DNA from 4 places in the Halobacillus sp. SY10 genome. Region 3 is predicted to be linked to each of the others. Evidence: riboswitches for the same ligand, from Rfam matches in the RefSeq annotation. Region 3 holds a riboswitch; each other region holds the start of a gene.

Evidence for each region. A riboswitch is a leader RNA that binds a small molecule or an ion and turns the genes downstream of it on or off. The one in region 3 is predicted to bind S-adenosylmethionine.
Region 1: it holds a riboswitch for S-adenosylmethionine, as region 3 does, so the genes downstream of both, ACJA3J_RS09915 (phosphoadenylyl-sulfate reductase) here and ACJA3J_RS11885 (homocysteine S-methyltransferase family protein) in region 3, are expected to answer to the same signal.
Region 2: it holds a riboswitch for S-adenosylmethionine, as region 3 does, so the genes downstream of both, ACJA3J_RS18350 (acetyl-CoA C-acyltransferase) here and ACJA3J_RS11885 (homocysteine S-methyltransferase family protein) in region 3, are expected to answer to the same signal.
Region 4: it holds a riboswitch for S-adenosylmethionine, as region 3 does, so the genes downstream of both, ACJA3J_RS16555 (methionine ABC transporter ATP-binding protein) here and ACJA3J_RS11885 (homocysteine S-methyltransferase family protein) in region 3, are expected to answer to the same signal.

The regions. Positions count from the first base shown of each region.
Region 1 is NZ_CP174345.1:1,935,360-1,940,268, reverse strand. It holds gene cysC (adenylyl-sulfate kinase) at 1-519, opposite strand, end outside; gene sat (sulfate adenylyltransferase) at 525-1,673, opposite strand; gene ACJA3J_RS09915 (phosphoadenylyl-sulfate reductase) at 1,687-2,421, opposite strand; SAM riboswitch class I at 2,504-2,618, opposite strand; SAM riboswitch class I at 2,788-2,885, shown strand; gene ACJA3J_RS09910 (sulfite exporter TauE/SafE family protein) at 3,008-3,889, shown strand; gene ACJA3J_RS09905 (DAK2 domain-containing protein) at 3,927-4,909, opposite strand, start outside.
Region 2 is NZ_CP174345.1:3,597,711-3,602,619, reverse strand. It holds gene ACJA3J_RS18355 (acetoacetate--CoA ligase) at 1-1,196, opposite strand, end outside; gene ACJA3J_RS18350 (acetyl-CoA C-acyltransferase) at 1,217-2,371, opposite strand; SAM riboswitch class I at 2,443-2,550, opposite strand; SAM riboswitch class I at 2,618-2,722, opposite strand; gene ACJA3J_RS18345 (hypothetical protein) at 3,124-3,339, shown strand; gene ACJA3J_RS18340 (Lrp/AsnC family transcriptional regulator) at 3,694-4,143, opposite strand; gene nikB (nickel ABC transporter permease) at 4,461-4,909, shown strand, end outside.
Region 3 is NZ_CP174345.1:2,329,130-2,334,038, forward strand. It holds gene ACJA3J_RS11875 (GNAT family N-acetyltransferase) at 1-291, opposite strand, end outside; gene ACJA3J_RS11880 (SecDF P1 head subdomain-containing protein) at 542-913, opposite strand; SAM riboswitch class I at 1,264-1,368, shown strand; gene ACJA3J_RS11885 (homocysteine S-methyltransferase family protein) at 1,563-2,612, shown strand; gene ACJA3J_RS11890 (DUF4257 domain-containing protein) at 3,097-3,426, opposite strand; gene ACJA3J_RS11895 (hypothetical protein) at 3,650-3,928, opposite strand; gene ACJA3J_RS11900 (DUF4367 domain-containing protein) at 4,453-4,909, opposite strand, start outside.
Region 4 is NZ_CP174345.1:3,225,535-3,230,443, reverse strand. It holds gene ACJA3J_RS16580 (arsenate reductase family protein) at 1-87, shown strand, start outside; gene gcvH (glycine cleavage system protein GcvH) at 170-553, shown strand; gene ACJA3J_RS16570 (toprim domain-containing protein) at 676-1,023, shown strand; gene ACJA3J_RS16565 (thioredoxin family protein) at 1,028-1,345, shown strand; gene ACJA3J_RS16560 (TlpA family protein disulfide reductase) at 1,486-1,908, opposite strand; SAM riboswitch class I at 2,000-2,105, shown strand; SAM riboswitch class I at 2,334-2,442, shown strand; gene ACJA3J_RS16555 (methionine ABC transporter ATP-binding protein) at 2,523-3,548, shown strand; gene ACJA3J_RS16550 (methionine ABC transporter permease) at 3,541-4,209, shown strand; gene ACJA3J_RS16545 (MetQ/NlpA family ABC transporter substrate-binding protein) at 4,236-4,909, shown strand, end outside.

The DNA of each region.
Region 1 (4,909 bases), 390 kb from region 3:
GAGCACAAGTTCCGGTTTCGGCGGTGCTTCATATGGCGCATCAATACCTGTAAACCCTTTGATCTCCCCGTTTCTCGCTTTCTTATAAAGTCCTTTCGGATCACGGGTTTCACACTCTTCCACAGGACAGTCGACATGAATTTCAATAAAATCGCCCGCTGGAACAGAGGCCCTTACGAGATCCCGGTCTTTTTGATAAGGAGAAATAAATGCTGTTAAGACGATGGTTCCACTGTCTGCAAAAAGTTTCGCGACTTCACCGATTCGTCTGATGTTCTCCTCCCTGTCTTCTTCCGAAAATCCGAGGTCTGCGTTCAGTCCATGTCTCACATTGTCGCCATCGAGTAAATAGCTTTGGATGCCTTTTTCGTACAACACCTTGTTCAATCGGTTGGCAATGCTTGATTTACCTGAGCCCGAGAGTCCTGTAAACCAGAGCACACCACTTTGGTGCCCATTTTTTCTACGATAATCTTCATTGCCAACGGATGTCTCATGCCAGGTAAGATTTTCACTCATTGTTTTCACCCCTTCTGTTCCACTGTTTCCTTCTGCATTCCTTCGATTAGTACGTCCACCACTTCAGGGCGACTGAACGTTTTGGGTGGCTTTTCTCCTTTTCGCAAAAGCTCTCTCACTTTCGTCCCTGACAAGATCATGTGATGTTCTTTGTCGTGGGGGCAGGTTTTATGGGAAGCCATCGATTCGCAAGCGTTGCAATAAAAACTATGTTCAAAGAAAAGTGGCGTGATCCCAAGCTCCCCATCTTCATAATGGCTGAAAATTTTCTGCGCATCGTACGTACCATAATAATCCCCTACACCTGCATGATCGCGGCCGACTATGAAGTGAGAGCAACCGAAATTCTTTCTGACGATTGCATGAAAGATCGCCTCCCTTGGCCCTGCATACCGCATCGCTGCATTGAAAACGGCCAATGTGACTCTTTCTTTTGGATAGTACTGATCAAGAAGGACTTGATAGCTCTTCATTCGGACTTCACTGGGAATATCATCACTTTTTGTTTCACCCACAAGAGGATTTAAAAACAATCCATCCACCGTTTCCAGTGCAGCTTTCTGGATATATTCGTGAGCTCTATGGACAGGATTTCTTGTTTGGAAACCGACGACCTTTTTCCACCCGAGTTCTTGAAAGTGCTCCCTCGATTGTTCTGGATCCAAATAAAAAGCTTTTCCATGTTCGTAAGGAGGTTTTTGAAAGACCTCAATTTCGCCTGCTACGTACCAATCTGGTCGGTTGTATAATTTGTTCACCCCAGGATGCTCAGGCTCTGTCGTTAAGTATACGTTTTGAGATTCCTTTTCCTTATCCGGTTTAAATCGATCAGTTATCGTAATCGTTCCATATACAACCCCGTCTTTGACCAACTGCGCTTTCCTTCCAAGCGTCCGGGACTGTGACTCTGTGATTGGGAGCGTTATAGGAATACTCCATGGAGTGCCATCTTTCAACCTCATCGTATCGATAACAGATTCATAGTCGTCCTTGTTCATAAATCCTTTTAATGGACTATAAGCACCATTCGCAATCAAACCGACATCACTTAAGGCCATTGAATCAAGCTCGATGATATCTTCCGGCAGCTCCTCCGGTCTTTTTTCCTTCCATCTGTTTATAAGTTCTCCACCGTGCGGGGTTATGATTGACATGCAAATTCCTCCTTCATGAATTTTCCTCTTCCAAAGGCTCCGCTGTGTGTAAACCACATTCGGATTTATTGAACCCTTTCCATCTTCCTGATCTCCCATCATCGGCTGCCTGAGCCGTACATGGAATGCATCCGACACTGGGATAATTCTGATCGTGTAATTCATTGTAATCCAACCCATTTAGTCGGATATATTGCCATACGTCTTCCCATGTCCAGTGAATCAACGGACATATTTTTATGGATTTGAATCTTTCATCCTTATTGACGAAGTTTGTTTTTTGTCGGCTAGGGGATTGTTCACGCCTCAGCCCCGACAACCACGCTGTTTTCCCGCTGAGGGCATCTTCGAGCGGTTTTATTTTACGGATGTAACAACAATGATCCGGCTTCCGTTTCCATAAGGCGGATCCGAATTGTTCTGCCTGTTCTTCCAGATTGATGTCAGGCTTCTTTATCGTTATGTTTAGTGCCGGATATCTCTTTCTTACTTTTTCAATAAGCTCATAAGTTTCTTGAAAATGAAGGTCTGTATCAAGAAAAACGACTTCGGCATCCGGCTGAGCCTTCGAAATCAAATCTATGAGAACGATACCTTCGGCTCCGAAACTACAGGCATACGCAATGTCCTTATACTGAGAATATGCCCAGCGAATGACTTCCGCTGCTCCTTTTGTATCGTCGCCCTTCGGTGGATCACCCTCAAATGGGTTTTCAAATGATTGATATGTGATGAGTGATGGTTTCATTTCCTCCTCCTTTCTTAAAAGCAAAAAAGCCTATCTTCACGATAAGAAGAAAGGCTTTTACAAATACATGTAAACTACATTCTCCCTATCTTCTCAAGCGTTCACCACTTGCTGGAATTGGCACAGTATCTGTATACATCATCAGACCCGTTGCCGAGGTTTCAAAGGGCCAGTCCCTCCACCTCTCTAGATAAGAAAAGGTATGAAATTTTTTGAAAAACAAGTTGATACAAATCTTATGCTCCTTTTCAACAGATGTCAATGTTTTTTTGAAAAATTATAATTTTTCTGCTTTTTTAATAAATATGTTTGACAAACAAATCCATGTCCGTTAGTTTTAGAATTATTCTAAAAATATTCATACGATCCTTATGAAGAGTCGGGGGAGGAAACTGGTCTGACGATCCCGCAGCAACCTTTAAGAAGGTGCTCATTCCAGCAGCCAGAAGGCTGAAAGATAAGGTGCGGATCACTCCCCCTTCTTTCAGACGGGGGAGTTTTTTTTGATTATAAAACCAAGTAAATGCATAGGAATAATGAAAAATACTTTACTATACATTGGACTTTTTAAAAGGAGTGGTACACTTTGCAAAAACTAACGATTTTCGCACTCATTGGGTTTGTTGCTCAACTGATGGACGGTGCACTCGGCATGGGGTTTGGGCTTAGCTCATCAACCATTCTCTTATCCTATGGACTTGCTCCTGCTGTAGCATCCGCTTCCATCCATATGTCTCAGATCGCCACCACGGCTGTTTCAGGCTTTTCCCACTATAAATTTGGCAATGTAGATAAACGCCTTGTCATGATTATCGCAGTTCCTGGAGCCATCAGTGCCTTTTTAGGTGCGGCATTTTTAAGCTATATATCAGGGGAATTCATTAGACCTTACATATCCATATTCCTACTCACACTAGGGATTTATATCATTTTTCGTTTCCTATACCTTTCGAAAAAAACACATACCAAAGAAAAGAAGTCTGTAAACAAACGTTTCCTCTTGCCACTTGGAATTGCCGGGGGTTTTTTGGATAGTGTCGGAGGGGGTGGATGGGGACCTGTGAATACACCTGCGCTTCTTTCTCAATCAGGGATTGCTCCAAGAAAAGTCATTGGAACAGTGGATACGAGCGAATTTCTGGTAACGATTTCAGCAACGGCTGGGTTTTTGATTTTTTTAGGGCATGACCAGTTCAGCTGGCTGCTCATTTCATCTTTCGTTATCGGTGGTGTCATAGCAGCACCCATTGCCGCTTGGCTTGTCAAAACCCTCCCCTCTTCTGTTCTTGGAGTATTAGCCGGAGGTTTTATCATACTTACAAATACGAGGACTTTACTTTCTTCGATCCAAGTCAGTGATTCGATCTTAACGTTTGTGTACACTTGTCTGCTATCCGGCTATCTCTTGATTGTTGTTTTTTCTATTCGAAACCATCTTCGAGTCAAGGTGGTTCGAAAACAAGCATAAAAGAAACGCAGCCCCAAGAGCTGCGTTCCTGCACGTTTTATTCGATTGAAAAGATATAGGAGTAAATCGGCTGTCCACCATTGTGGATTTCCACTTCTAGATCTTCATACGTTTCTTCTATGAATGATTCAAGTTCTGCTACATCTTTTTCGTCGACTTCTTCACCTGTCAAGATGGTCAGAATTTCATCTTCATCTTCGTCAATCATTTGGTTCAACAACGTTTTAGCAGTCGTCAATGCATCTTGATCTGTGGCGGAAATTTTGCCATCGGCGATTCCCATGAAATGGCCTTTGGAAATGTCCAACCCATCAATTTGTGTATCTCTGACGGCGTACGTAATTTGCCCTGTCTTCACTTCAGCCATGAGGCTCTGCATTTCCTCTTTATTCGCATCAAGATCCGCTTCTGGGTTGAACCCTAGAAGGGCGCTCATCCCTTGAGGAATCGTTTTCGATGGAATGACAGCCACCTCTACATCCGCTAATTCTGCCGCTTGTTCAGCAGCCATGACGATATTCTTGTTATTCGGCAAGACAAGCACTCGTTTTGCATGTGCTTCTTTAATCGCTTCCGAAAGATCTTGAGTACTCGGGTTCATGGTTTGTCCACCTTGGATAACAACAGTAGCTCCAAGACTTTCAAACAACTTCTTGATTCCGTCTCCCATGCTTACTGTCACGATTCCGTACTCTGCTTTTTCCTCTGACTTGGGCTTGGCTTTCTTTTTGTCACCAACGATCGACGTATGCTGCTCACGCATATTCTCAATCTTCATGTTGACAAGACTGCCGTATCTTTGCCCCAAGGTCATCGCTTCACCTGGATATTCCACGTGGACATGGACTTTGATCAAGTCTTCATCAGAAACGACAAGCAGAGAATCTCCCATTTCACTGAGCTCATTACGGAAGGCTTCTTCATCATATGGATGTTCAGCAAGTTTATCTTCTTCAAATTTGACCATGAATTCTGTGCAATAGCCAAATTCAATATCCTCTGTATTCATGAAATCCTGAT
Region 2 (4,909 bases), 1.3 Mb from region 3:
TATTGTTCAGGTGCTAAGGGAGCCCCGCAGGATAATAGACTTTTCAAAGAGTCGAGCGAATGACTGTTTTTCAAATCGACTCCTGCTTTCATCAATGTATCTAAATACTTAGGGCTTGTGCCGAAATGGGTGATGCCGACTTCATCGGCAATGTCCCACAAATGGGTGAGGGAATCCTGCCTTACGGGAGAACCGTCATACAATAGAATCGCCGCTTCACTGGCTAACCCTGAAACGAGCCATGGATACATCATCCAGGCGGTATTGGTGTACCAGAACAACACATCATCTTGCTGGACATCGCAATGCAGCTGGTGTTCTTTGACATGTTGCAGGAGCGTCCCGCCGACCGAATGGACGATCGCTTTCGGCAGCCCCGTCGTTCCTGATGTATATAAAATATATAAGGTGTGGTCAAAAGGCACGGGTTCGAACGACGGCTCTACTGCATCATTGTTGCAAAGCTCATCCCAGGAGAGAGACTGGAGTCCTTCTATAGAAGTTTCGCCTCCGAACGTGACGAGTGCAGATAGTCCATCCAAGTGCTCTGTCGTCTGTTTGATTTTGTCCACGATATCGAATGATTTCTGCTTATATTGATAAGAGGTTGCAGCAAATAATACCTTCGGCTTCACCTGACCAATGCGATCGACGATTCCTTTCGTGCCGAAGTCAGGGGAACAGGAGGTCCAGGTTGCCCCGAGTGAAGTGGTTGCAAGTAAAGCGACCAACCCTTGGATATCGTTCGTCGTGACTCCGGCGACACAATCGCCTTTTTGCACACCTAACTGTTTTAACCCTTCCTGGGCTTTAGCTACGGATTGCCTCAATTCTTCTAAAGTAATGCTTCGATGAACCCCTGTCTCATTCGCTTCATAGGCCACGGTCCGATCAAGAGAACCGCGCAGGAGGTTTTCGGAGAAATTCAACCGTGCTTCCGGAAACCATGTACTATCAGGCATCGAAGGTCCAGGGATAAACACACGGTCACCCTTCTCTCCGATAATTCCTGAATAATCCCAAACGGCTGACCAAAATTCAGAAAGGTGGGAAACGGACCAGCGATGGAACCGTTCATATGGAAAAAGCGGCTGACCGGTAGATTCAGCAAAAGCTTTGATATGTGATTGTTCTATTCTTTCGCTCGTTGGTTCCCAAAGATAAGGGGAACGCTGAGCTGTAATCGATGTAGTCATTGGATTTGTCTCCTTTCGAGTCATGAATGAGGAACGTCAATGAAGAGGGCCATGCCCTGTCCGCCACCGCCGCAAAGGGAAGCGATGCCTTTTCCTCCGCCACGTCGTTTGAGTTCATGGGCAAGAGTCAAAACAAGTCGGAATCCAGTGCCACCTAAAGGGTGACCAAGAGCGATCGCACCACCGTTAACATTGACGCGGTCATAATCGATATCAAGATCCCGGCAGCTGGCGATCACCACACTGGCAAACGCTTCATTGATTTCAAACAGATCGATATCGTCCGTCGTCAATTGATGTCTGTCTAATAATTCTTGGATGGCTTGCGATGGTTTCGTTTGTAAACTTGGATCTGGCCCGGCAATTTCGGACCAATCGATGATTTCCGCCAACGGATCCTGACCGAGTGATTCTGCTTTCTCTTTCGTGGTAACGATCCCAACGCTTGCCCCGTCTGTCATTTGAGAAGCATTGCCTGCCGTAATCGTGCCTTCGTTGGAAAAGGCGGGGGAGAGGTTGGATAACTTCTCTACTGTCGTTCCTTTGCGTACGCCTTCATCTTTTTCAAGCAAACATGAAAAAGGAGCGATTTCCGGCTGCAGCCATCCCTTTTCTTGAGCCTCTGTTGCTCGCTGCTGGGAAAGAGCGGCATATTCATCCTGTTCCTCTCGACTGATTTCATAGGAGCGGTTTTTCTCATCGGTAAGTGCACCCATCGATACATCCGTTAAGGCGCACCATAAACCGTCGTTTAGTAAGGTGTCTTTCAGCATGCTATGACCGAGTCCTGAAGAAGCCCGTACAGGAGCGGTGTGAGGTGCGTTCGTCATCGAGTCGAATCCGCCGACGACGTATAATTCTCCTTCATTCAATTGCAGTCTTCGGGAAGCATCTGCGATGGTAGCGATCCCGCCTAAGCAGACATTGTTCAATGTGATGGCAGGTGTATCGATCTCCACCCCTGCCTTATAAGCGACTTGCCTGGCAGGATTTTGGCCGCCCCCAGCCTGGATCACTTGGGCAAGCAGCACACCATCCGCCTGTTTGGCTATCGGATTTTTCTCAATTAACGCGTTTAACGCGTGCGATCCAAGTTCTGTTGCGGATTTCTTTTTCAAGGCCCCTTTCCATTTACCGAACGGGGTTCGAATGCCATCTAAAAGTACGATACTCATCTATGTAGCCACTCCTTTTTTAAAAATAGAAAGAGCCCTCTTCACAAAAATAAGAAGAGGGCTCTTGGCTCTTCTTATCTTCCAGGATCATCTCCTGCAGGAATTAGCACCTTTTCAAGCGGTTGCTTGATGGTTGCCGGGCGTCAACGGGCCAGTCCCTCTGCCTCTCTGGATAAGAAATAAGTATTCAATTGGAAAATATAAAGCCTCTCTATCAGTGATAGAGAGGCTAGAGATTATGTAAATCTCTTATCTTCCTGAGCGTTCACTCAGTAGGATTTGGCACCATGCTATGAATATAGCGGTTGCCGGGTTTCACAGGGCCAGTCCCTCCACCTCTCTGGATAAGATGTTCTTTCGTTATTTGGTTAAGTGCCATGTTAGCAAGGCAAAGCGCAGGTGTCAATAAATTTTGTAGAAAAGTGTGAAAATTTATTTTATTTAGCGTATGCTCTCAAACGTATGAGAAAACAAATAGATAGCTTAACAGCAGTGGTTTTCACTAGTATTTCGTATCTTTTTAGGTTATAAATGTGTTTATGTTTTTGAAGACTTATGTTTTGATTACCACCTAGGTTTACTCATAATTGCAAAGTCGTTTTTTCTAGGAGGAGCAGGAATTTGGATCAATAGTGTAGTAAATATTTAGTACAAGAATTTAACTCTTGTCATCCTCGCTATTACTAACAGTCAAAAGAACCTGACAAGAGAGTTTAGAAGTGAGGAAAGATATCAAATAAGGGGGCATACACATGGCAGAAGTATCTTCGATGAAGCAGGCCGTTGATGTTTTACTTAAAAAGGGATTATCCAAGCGGGACATCCTAACCAATGTAGATAACAGCCATTTCCCGTTTGAAGATGAAGAAGTTGTGATGACCTTTATTGATCTACAAATTGAGTGTTCCTCTGATGATGAATTTGGCAAGTTGGTGGAGTATTTATATGGATTTAATGATAAGCAATAATTGTTTTGTTCGTTCAACTCTTAAATTATATTAACTCTAGGCGGAAAAAAACTAGGAGGAAAGCGCAGCTCTTTTGTTTAGTAAAGAGCTGCGTTATTTTTAGTTAAGTAGTTCTAAGAGATTATTATATGAATAGGTAGATCATCACACTCTTATTAACAAATAATTAGTGATTGAAACGTTACAAGTTGATAACGCGCAAGCCTACGTTTTTATAGCACTTACCTTACGGATTTGATTTAAATTTTTCATACATAAATTGAGATGTTTTGTTATGCTTTTTGGAATTACCATCATATCATTAACTATTTCATAAAAAAGGCAGGTTATCCATTTGTGGATAACCTGCCTTTTTTATAGTTTCAAGCCGCTCCTGCTCTTAAACCGGCGTAATAACGTATGACTTTCTACACGGGTAATTCCTTCTAATGCGTATAATTCATTATTAATAAAAGATTCAAGCTCTTTGAAGTCTTTGACGAGCACATGCATATGTAAGGTGCTTGGTCCTGTCATTTGATAGCAACTGGCGACATAAGGATTGTTCGCGAGGTTTTCGGCTACCTCAACGAGGGATCGGGGCTCACAGTCGACTTCGAAAAAAGCAGAAACTTGTTTACCGACTTTTTCACTGTTGACCACAGCTGTAAACTTTTCAATTATGCCACAGTCAATCAGCTGGTTGACGCGTGAACGAACAGCAACACGGGATAAATCGAGAGTTTTCCCAATCTCCGTATAGGAAAGGCGTCCATCCTCAATCAATAATTCCAGTATTTTTTTATCTACTTCATCAATCTTCATCGAAGCGTCTTCCTGCATAACTTCCACCTCACTTCTCGACTAAAGCTCAGCCTTCAAAAATTTTACCACTAAAATAGTCCCCATTCAAACAAAGCAGGGAGAACCCGTAGAGAAAATAAAAAATTCCAATAATTTTGTCATTTGGGGTTTTAATTTTCTGAATATTGGATTATACTCAACTACAACGAAAAACCGTTTGTTAATTAAAAATCCGTTTTTGATTAACTTTCGAAATCTGTGAATGGTTATTCATTATTTTGCGGAGGGTTTTCGAAGTCGATCGCTTTCAAGTGATTTATTAAAAGAGGAGGGATGAAATGCTTGGTTTAATTGTGAAACGGATACTTCAATTGGTTTTATTACTGTTTGGAATTTCTTTTCTAGTTTTCATGAGTATGCACCTGGCTCCCGGAAATCCAGCGACTATCATAGGAGGGCCGACTGCTACGGAGTCGGATCTTGAAGCAATCCGAGCAGAGCTGGGACTCAATAAACCTGTAATGGTTCAATATTTTGATTACATAAGAGGAGTCTTACAAGGGGACCTGGGATACTCTTTCCAAAACAATCAATCTGTTTCTGAGTCGATTGTTACCCGTTTTCCACAAACGTTGAATCTAGCCGTCGCAAGTATGGTTGTTGCTGTAATCATCGGAGTACCGGCCGGAATCATCTCGGCTATCAAACAAAATTCATGGTTTGACGTCTCCAGCACTACAGTGGCCTTAGCGGGAATATCGATACCAAACTTCTGGTTAGGAGCCAT
Region 3 (4,909 bases):
GCCAATAGCAATAAAATTGTTTATCTTCAGCTTCCTCGCTTCTGGAAAAATCACCTGATCGATAAAATCATTGATATGGTTATTAAACCTCTCATTTTCTTCATCTCCTATAAAGAAAAAACCATCATGATTCCCCAACCAGATCAGTCCTGTGTTAGGAGAAGTGGTATCATCTACAAAAATCCGACCTGGGTTATTCCCTTCAATTACCGCTTTAACTTCTACATGTCCCTCTTCATTTATTAACTTTGTGCATTTAAAGAATTCGGTTTTATCAAGTTCACCAATCATTTTTGACTCTCCCATCGGAATGACATGATTCATTCAATGATCCCAGCCTCTCACAACATTTCTTGTTAAATATCAAAATATGTAGTTGTAGTAACCCCAAATTTACTAGGTCAGCATGAAAACATAACCGTTGCCATTGAACATCACTTTGACTGCGACTCATCATTGGGTCAACCTCTATACGGAATTCATAAAAGCTTTAAAAATGGAAGGCCATACCTATGACCTTCCATTCAATTCTAGTTAGAGACTATTGGTTGATAAAATCTACAAATTGCTCTGCTTCTTCTCTCGTATAATCACCAGCAATTTGCATGGAATCACGATCGATGACTTTTCGAATAGTTGGAGAGGCTATTTTCTCATCTCCTAAATAAATATACACCTTCTCATGGAGGTGATTCTCTGTCATCTCTTTAGGTGTATCACTATTCTTAAAGTTTACATTCACAAGTACACGGTTTTGACCCTCTTGAATACTTGCTTCTTCAAAATCCGAGGAAGACACCAGAACATTTCCTTCCTGATCTTGAATGGATACATCGTTGAACTCGAGATTGACATTTTGCTGACAACCAATGAGCAGAAAAAGCGCTGCCAATGCTGACACAATCAGCTTCATTCTATCCCTCCCTTCATAATAGGATCGTTCCGGAATTCTAGTTATCTATACGGATGGTTCTGGGTAAAGTTTCAAACAAAGTATAAAAATTACAGACATTTCTGCTCCTCTTGCTCTATCCGACGATTCTAAATGGAAATTTCGTTTTTGTCTTGCAGGCAATTTCAGAAAAATTCAACCAAACTTTTTCTGAAAATTCCATTGATTCTTACTTCATTTTCCTGTATTGTAAATCGCAAGCGAAATATTAAAATCTAATTTTCAACATGAATGTTCAATTGGGTCCCTGATCGAGGCATACGTCTTTCGTAAAGGGCGCAACTGTTTTTCTAAAAACTACATAAGAATAAAACTTATCCAGAGAGGTGTAGGGACTGGCCCTTTGATACCTCAGCAACCAGCCATTGGCACGGTGCTAACTCCAGAAGGTAGTAGTGATACCTTGAAGATAAGGAGACTCTTTATACATAAAGGACCCCCTTATCCAAGGAGGTCCTTTATTTTTTTGAAGAAGAATGACCGTGGGGCGCAATAGGATTCAAACAATTCCAGCCCATACCAGATTGAAAGTCAGCGTGTCTCTGTAAAAAGGGCATTAGCTTTCTTATAAATGAATGACTCTTAATAAAAGGAAAGGTTGTGGAATGAAATGAAACGATCATTAGAACAAAGATTACAGGATGGACCCGTTATTTGTGGAGAAGGCTACTTATTTGAATTGGAGCGCCGCGGCTATTTACAGGCCGGATCCTTTGTACCTGAAGTAGCCCTGGATAACCCCCAGGCACTAAAACAGACGTATCGTGACTATATGCTTGCAGGCTCCGACGTCGTCTTAGCCTTTACCTATAACGGCCACCGCGAAAAAATGAGAATCATTGGCAAAGAGGATTTGTTAGAGCCGCTTAACCGTCAGGCCATCCGTCTAGCCAAAGAGGTTGCCGAGGAACACCCTGAGGAGGAAGCACTCGTAGCTGGGAACGTTTCCAACACGAACCTGTTCAACCCGGATGATCCGGAAGCAGTTGAAAAAACGAGAAGCATGTTTGCGGAGATGATCGGCTGGTGTAAGGAAGAAGGCGTAGACTTTGTGAACGGCGAAACCTTCTATTACTATGAAGAAGCACTGATTGCTCTCGAAGAAATCCAAAAACAAGATCTCCCTGCTGTAATCACATTCGGTCTGATGGGCGAAAACATTCTGCGAGATGGCTACGAAGTAGAAGAAGCCTGCCGCTTATTAGAAGAAAAAGGCGCTCTTGTAGTAGGGATGAATTGCTTCCGCGGACCAGCGACAATGCAGCCGTATGTAGAGAAAATCCGTAATACGGTGGACGGCTATGTAGGTGCTCTTCCCATTCCTTACCGCACGACGGAAGAACACCCTACCTTCTTCAACCTTCCGGACGGAGGCTGTGCTTGTACACTTCCAACGGAAACAACGTTCCCAACGTCCCTGGATCCGCTCTACACGAACCGGTATGAGCTTGCTGAGTGGGCTAAAGAAGCGCACAGCATTGGTGTAAACTACCTCGGACTCTGCTGTGGAGCTTCTCCGGCTATGCTTCGTGAAGTAGCAGAAACCGTCGGCCGTACAGCCGTTAACTCCACGTATTCTCCGGATATGAAAAAACACTTCCTGTTCGGCAGTGACGACACGCTGCAGGATCACATTACAAATTATAAGACGAAAGCATAACTCAAACGCCTGTCCCAAAATAAGGACAGGCGTTATTCATAGATTTTTTCGAACGTGGCAGGTATCGGGATCTTTTATTGAAATAATCGAAATCAAGATAGACCAGTGATCCCTCCTATACTCTGGATTTAGAGTCATATTCAGGGTAGTCACTATACTTATGTAATAAGGATGATTGCTCTTTTATGCAATAGGTAAGTGCTTGAAGTTACCGCCGGACTTTTCGCCTGCTGCAGCCAAGGGAAAACCTCTTATTACTCCTACACTACGAACCTAAACTAATCTAAGCTCTGTTCTTTGGGGAATATTCACATACGATTCAACAAAAATAATGATACGAGGAATTAAGGCAGTTTATACAAATTGGTTCAAAATACCACTTGAAGAGGAAAAGGAGAGGGTTTTGGAGTATGAGTAGATAAAGAAAAGGATTCGAGAGGAAAGCAATTTTAAAGAAAAAAGTAAGGATTGGAATAGTAAAAATCTATTTAATTCGCTGATTGATACGATCCAATCCTTCTACTTTCGCTTTTTCTACATTCAATTCCCTTTTTAATAAAACATTTTCTGCTGTCATCCCTGCTAATATAGAAACTCCAATAAGCGTTCTTAATGCGTCTGGCTCAGAGATTATATAGGTAACGGCGAAAACTGAAGCTGCCGCCCCAATAAGGAAGTCAGCCAGGAATCCTAAATAAATCCCCTTGGGACGGGCTCTTTTTTTAGGGAAGATCAACACTTTTCCATTTCTCATTAAATGAGAGACAATGCCTGTCATCCCTCCAATACACCCAGCAAGAATTAGCGTATTCATAAGAAATTTTCCCCCTAGACTAAAAAAGCGGCTGTTGGTAGAAACTTAGAAACATACGCTACTATGCACTAAATCCTCAACCAAGCTCGCCGCTCCGTTTAAGTCTGTTATTTTTTTAAAAACAAATGTGCTACTATAATGAACACCTTAGCTACAGTTTACACTATTATTATCAGAAAATAAATACTATTTTTCAAAAAAATGTCTGCAATAACAACTTATGTCAGCTTAGACGATGGATTTTATTTAACCATTCATGGATCTGATCTTCATAATACTTGACTTCCTTTTTCGATGTAGAATCAACTAAATCCTTTCTTAATTGTTGATATTCTTCCAATTGGGGCTTCGTTATGGGTAGCTCATCGGTTGATTGAAGATTGTCTAAGTACATTTGGATTTCTCCAAAATAATAGCGGCTTTCCTCTATCGATACAGCATTTTTTAAGGATTTCATAAGATCGTCATAGGTTTCTTTTTCTTTTTCGTTCATCATAATCAATCGTCGGCACCTCCTCTGGATTTTACTGCACGGGCGCATAACACTGAAAAGAAAATACTACGAAAAAGCAAGATTACCTTCTAAAACTAAATGTATTTTGTCATGAACACCGATTTATACTTCATACCCATTATACAAGATTTTCTAACGGATATTGTTAGTCCCTTACAAATTTTCTCACCTTTTAAATAACAAGCTGTGAATTCAAATGAATAAAAAATAAGACTTCCCTAATAAGGAAAATGAACCATATATAGAATGTTACTTTTAAATGTGTCCCCACCCTTACCCGTATTTTGTATGTAATAGAGATTCACCATATAAATGACAGGCAATTCAGTGTCCATATTTCTTTGGACATCCATGCGTTACGAACTTTTTTCTGTTTAGCTTTAATCTAACGTCTCCGTTTATTTTAGACTACAAAAGGAAAAATCCACTCCCTTGAATGAAAGGAGTGGATTTACTACATGAGAAAAATTCTTCGTTAACTCAACAGTTCTTTAACAGTATAGTAGCATTCCTTATTTAAAAGACTCCGCCACTTTGATCAGATCATCTTTTGATAAGCCGTCTACATTCCCTTTCAATTCATACATAATCGACTCATCTTTCCAAATCAACCGTTGAGTCTCGCCTTCATTCCCAGCATATTGCCCCGTTTGGTCACCGATCGATACCTCTTCTGTCTCTATATCCTGAGAGGAGATTTCGGCATCTTTAACAGTCATCAATTCCATCGTTTCATTCGTTTCAGCATGAAAGATGAAGATTAGTACGGTATCCTTTTGCTCCATAACTCCAGCTTCTATTTCTACACCGTCTACTTCAAAAGGCATGATCGTCGGATACTTAGGCTGATAGGCTTCATCCTCAGTCCGACTCACTAACTTGGAACGATCGTATTCGAATAGTCCATCTTCTGTTTCAACGGCCTTATCGAAAGCGTGCAATAGTGTTTGAATGTCATTGTAGTGGATT
Region 4 (4,909 bases), 900 kb from region 3:
CTGATTAAGCGGCCTATCCTTACCGATGGTGAAAAAACAACGGTAGGGTTCAAGCAAGAAGAGTTTGAGAACGTTTGGTCTCAGTGAGCACATTATTGGGAATAGAAGCCTATAGCTTTTATGTTTATATTGGTTGTTGAACTATAATTATTATTTGGAGGTAATTGAAATGAGCGTACCTAAAGATCTGCGTTATTCTGAAGAACACGAATGGGTGAAAGAAGAAGGGGAAAAAGTAAGAGTCGGCATTACTGAATTCGCGCAATCAGAACTTGGGGATATCGTATTCGTAGAACTTCCTGAAGTCGGGGATGAACTAGAAGCGGATGAGCCATTTGGCAGCGTAGAATCTGTGAAGACTGTCTCTGAACTTTATGCCCCTCTTAGTGGTAAAGTTGTGGAAGTAAACGAAGACCTGGAAGACAGTCCAGAGTTTGTCAATGAATCTCCTTACGATAAAGCTTGGATGGTTGTTGTTGAGCCAAGTAACAACTCTCAAATCAACGACTTGATGACCCCGGAAGAATATGAAGCAATGATCGATGAAGACTAAGGATAGTGCATTGGACAGGCAGGGCTTTAAGAAACCTTGTCTGACATGATCACGTTTGATCTTAATCATGTTCAGACCATGCCTGATTGGCATGGTCTGTTTCTATATAGTAGGTGATGAAGATGGATGGAGAACGAATCGTCATTGTTGAAGGAATTACAGATAAGAAGAAGTTGAATAAAGTTCTTGATGAAGAGATTGAAATCATCTGCACCCATGGTACTTTAGGAATCGAGCGGATGGAAGAAATGATTTTTGATCATAACTTAGATGATCGGACCGTGTATATTCTAGTGGATGAAGATGACTCTGGCTACAAATTAAGAAAACAATTGATGGAAGAGCTTCCTCACGCTGAGCATATCTACATAGATAAGGCTTTCAGGGAAGTAGCAGCTACGCCGGAACCTGAATTGGCAAGAGCCTTACTCAGTAGACATTTCAATGTAAAGTCGATCTATTTAATATAGGAGGATGGCTGTGGAGGAAATAAAAACAACAGAAGTAAAGAAGTTCTTCGAATCTCCACAAACGACCCTCACCTTCGTTCATAGCCCTTTTTGTGCAACTTGTCACCTAGCGCGTCAAATGCTCACAACACTGGAGTCTGTATTTGATCGAGAAGTTTTTAAGGAAATGAATGCTTCTCTGCACCCTAAATGGATGCAGCATTTTAAGATTAAAAGTGTTCCATGTCTGCTGGTTACGAGGGGCGGGGAGGTAGAGGAAAAGATTTATGCTTTTCATTCTGTCTCCTATATGTATGAGAAAGTGGTGGGTTTTGTTGAATAGTGTATGTATTTCCCAGGAAATGACCACTACTGTAGAATTTAAAAATTCTCTAAAAAACTTATATGTAATGTGGAAGAGTTCGATAATGAAAAAGACAGCAAAGACTTTCCGGAGTCTTTGCTGTCTTTTTGTTATGAATATCATACGATTTCTCCTAATTTGCTTACAATATCTAAAAAGGAGGACTGATCGCCAAAATTCGCATGGATCTCTCCTTGTTGATTAATGATGATGGTGGAAGGAACGCCATCACAATTGTACAAGTCATAGACGTATCGTCCTTCGTCAGAAAGAGTTGGTTGTGTTAAAAACTTTTCCTTGAATTCGATGCCTTCCTCAATTTTCCGTTCCCTTCCAGTTACATTGATCGTCATCATTTTTACTTTGTCATGGTCCATCGTTTTGAAAAGTTGTTCTTTCATAGGTAAGTCTTTCCCACAATCTGGACACCAGGAAGCCCAGAAGGTCAAGACAATAACTTTCCCTAAGTCCTCTTCAAGTTTATAAATGGAAGAGTGGTTGTGGATGTAAGGTAGTTCAAATAAAGGGGCTTGTTTACTCAATGTCATTCTCCTTTTTATCAGGCGAAGGTTATGGATTGACGCTTATATATTTCCCATGCTAACATAATTATTAATTTCATATCGACATCTTCACTTATCCAGAGTGGCGGAGGGACTGGCCCGACGATGCCCGGCAACCGGCAGGTAAACTGCACGGTGCTAAATCCTGCGAAGTCTTTGACTTTGATAGATGAGAAATGTAAAAGCGATGAATCTCTTCTATTAAAGAAGGGATTTTTTTATTGTGTCAATCGAGTGAATATTCGATGTTTTTGTATGGAAGATGTAATCATTTCTTTAGTTTTGATCGACTTTATTTTTCTGAACAATCTGTTTATGAGTTGACACAAAATTCTTACGGTGCTACAATCCATTATTGTACTACTTAAACGAATTAAAGCGATAGTAATTTAATAAATTAAAATCTCTTATCCAGAGTGGCGGAGGGACTGGCCCGATGATGCCCGGCAACCGGCAACACTGTTTTGCTCAGGTGCCAATTCCTGCAAAGTATTAAGCTTTGACAGATGAGAGAACAGATTTTTAGGTATGATTAAAAAAGCCACTCTGTTCTCATTACAGAGTGGCTTTTTTTGAAGTGGAGGGAAAGCAGCATGATTACAATTAAAGGACTATCAAAGATATTCCACACGAAAGATCAGGATGTACGAGCAGTGGATGATTTAAGTCTTAATATTAACAAAGGGGAAATTTATGGAGTGATCGGATATAGTGGGGCCGGTAAAAGTACATTTATTCGCTTACTGAACCGTTTGGAAGATCCCACAGAAGGAAGCATTCTTGTCGATGAGCAGGAACTTACTTCATTAAGCAAAGGAAAATTAAGGTTGGCCAGACAAGAAATAGGAATGATTTTCCAGCATTTCAATTTACTTTGGTCACGTACCGTTCATGATAATATCGCTTTTCCACTGGAAATTGCCGGGATCCCTAAAGCAGAAAGGCAAAAACGTGTCGATGAATTAATTGAATTGGTCGGGTTGAAAGGCCGGGGAGGTTCTTATCCATCCCAATTGAGCGGTGGACAAAAGCAAAGAGTGGGAATAGCCAGAGCGCTTGCAAACAATCCGAAAGTTCTTTTATGTGATGAGGCCACATCCGCGTTGGACCCTGAGACCACGGATTCGATTCTTGATCTTCTTGTGGATATTAACGAAAAGCTTGGCCTTACAATCGTTCTGATCACACATGAAATGCACGTCATTCGCAAAATCTGTCATCAGGTGGCGGTTATGGAAGAAGGTAAAATTGTTGAACAAGGGGAAGTGTTGGACGTTTTTCTTCATCCTCAAAAACCAGTCACGAAGAAGTTTGTGGATCAAGTGATGGGAGATCCAGAAAAAGAAACCTCCTTGCAATTGATCAAAGATAATTACCGGTCTGGAGAAATTATACGCCTTCACTTTGTCGGAGAAAGTACAAATCAGGCACTGATCAGTGATTTATCAAGGAAGTTTGAATTAGACGTCAACATTCTACATGGAAAGATTACCCAAACACAAAAGGGTGCATATGGAACAATGTTTGTTCAATTTGATGGAGACGAAAAAGAAGTCGAGCGTGCCATTGAATATATTGAATCAACATCTGTTGAAGTGGAGGTGAATCCACATGTTTAATGAATGGTTCCCGAACGTAAGAATGGAAGACATGATTACAGCTACAAATGAAACCTTGTATATGACGCTGGTTTCTGTCGCTGGGACATTCGTTTTAGGTTTGCTTTTGGGTCTTCTCCTTTATTTGACCGGACCTGGGGGTCTTTGGGAGAACAAAACGTTGAATTGGATTACTGCTTCCATTGTTAACATATTCAGAGCAATTCCGTTTATTATTCTCATTTTATTATTGTTCCCGTTTACTGATTTTCTGCTGGGCACCATTCGAGGGCCACAAGCAGCATTGCCTGCCCTGATTATTGGTGGAGCGCCATTCTATGCCCGGTTGGTGGAAATTGCATTGAAAGAAGTCGATAAAGGTGTCGTGGAAGCAGCAAAATCTATGGGAGCTAAATACTCGACCATCATTTTTAAAGTATTGCTTCCGGAATCGATGCCAGCTCTCATATCTGGGATAACCGTAACAGCTATCGCATTGATTGGATACACCGCCGTAGCCGGTGCAATCGGATCTGGCGGTCTTGGCGATTTCGCTTATTTTTATGGGTTCCAAAGAAGTAACTTTGATGTTGTATTCATTTGTACTATTTTAATCATTTTAATTGTGTTTATTTTCCAATTCATCGGAGATGCCATCTCACGAAAATTGGATAAAAGATAAAATAAATAAAAGGGAGAGAATGAATAATGAAAAAACTATGGACGAGTTTAATCGCTGTATTGCTTATCCTTGTTCTCGCAGCTTGCGGGTCATCGAATGAGGAAGAAAATGCATCAGGATCTGAAGGTGAAGAAGGTGGAACAAAGGAGATTAAGGTAGGAGCTACCAGTGTTCCACATGCTGAAGTTCTCGAGAAAGCAAAACCTATGCTTGAAGAAGAAGGAATCACATTAAAGATTGAAGAATATCAGGATTACATTTTACCGAACCAAGATTTAGATGAAGGTCGTATTGACGCTAACTACTTCCAAACGATCCCTTATATGGAGACCCAAGAGGAAGAGAAAGGGTATGACTTTGCAAATCTTGGTGGGATCCATATTGAGCCTATCGGAGTTTATTCTCAAAAATATGAAAACCTGGAAGAAGTTGAAGAAGGTACGCAGCTAGTCATGAGTCGTTCTGTATCCACTCATGGTCGAGTCCTTTCGCTCTTAGAGAAAGAGGGACTAATCAAATTGGATGAAAGTGTGGATAAAGTGGATGCTACTGTACAGGATATTGTAGAAAATCCTAAAAACATCGAATTTGATACGGGAGTAGATGCAGCTAACCTTCCACAAGTTTACCAACGTGAAGAAAACGTGCTTGTAGCGATTAATACAAACTATGCTATTGAGGCTGGCCTGTCTCCCAGCGA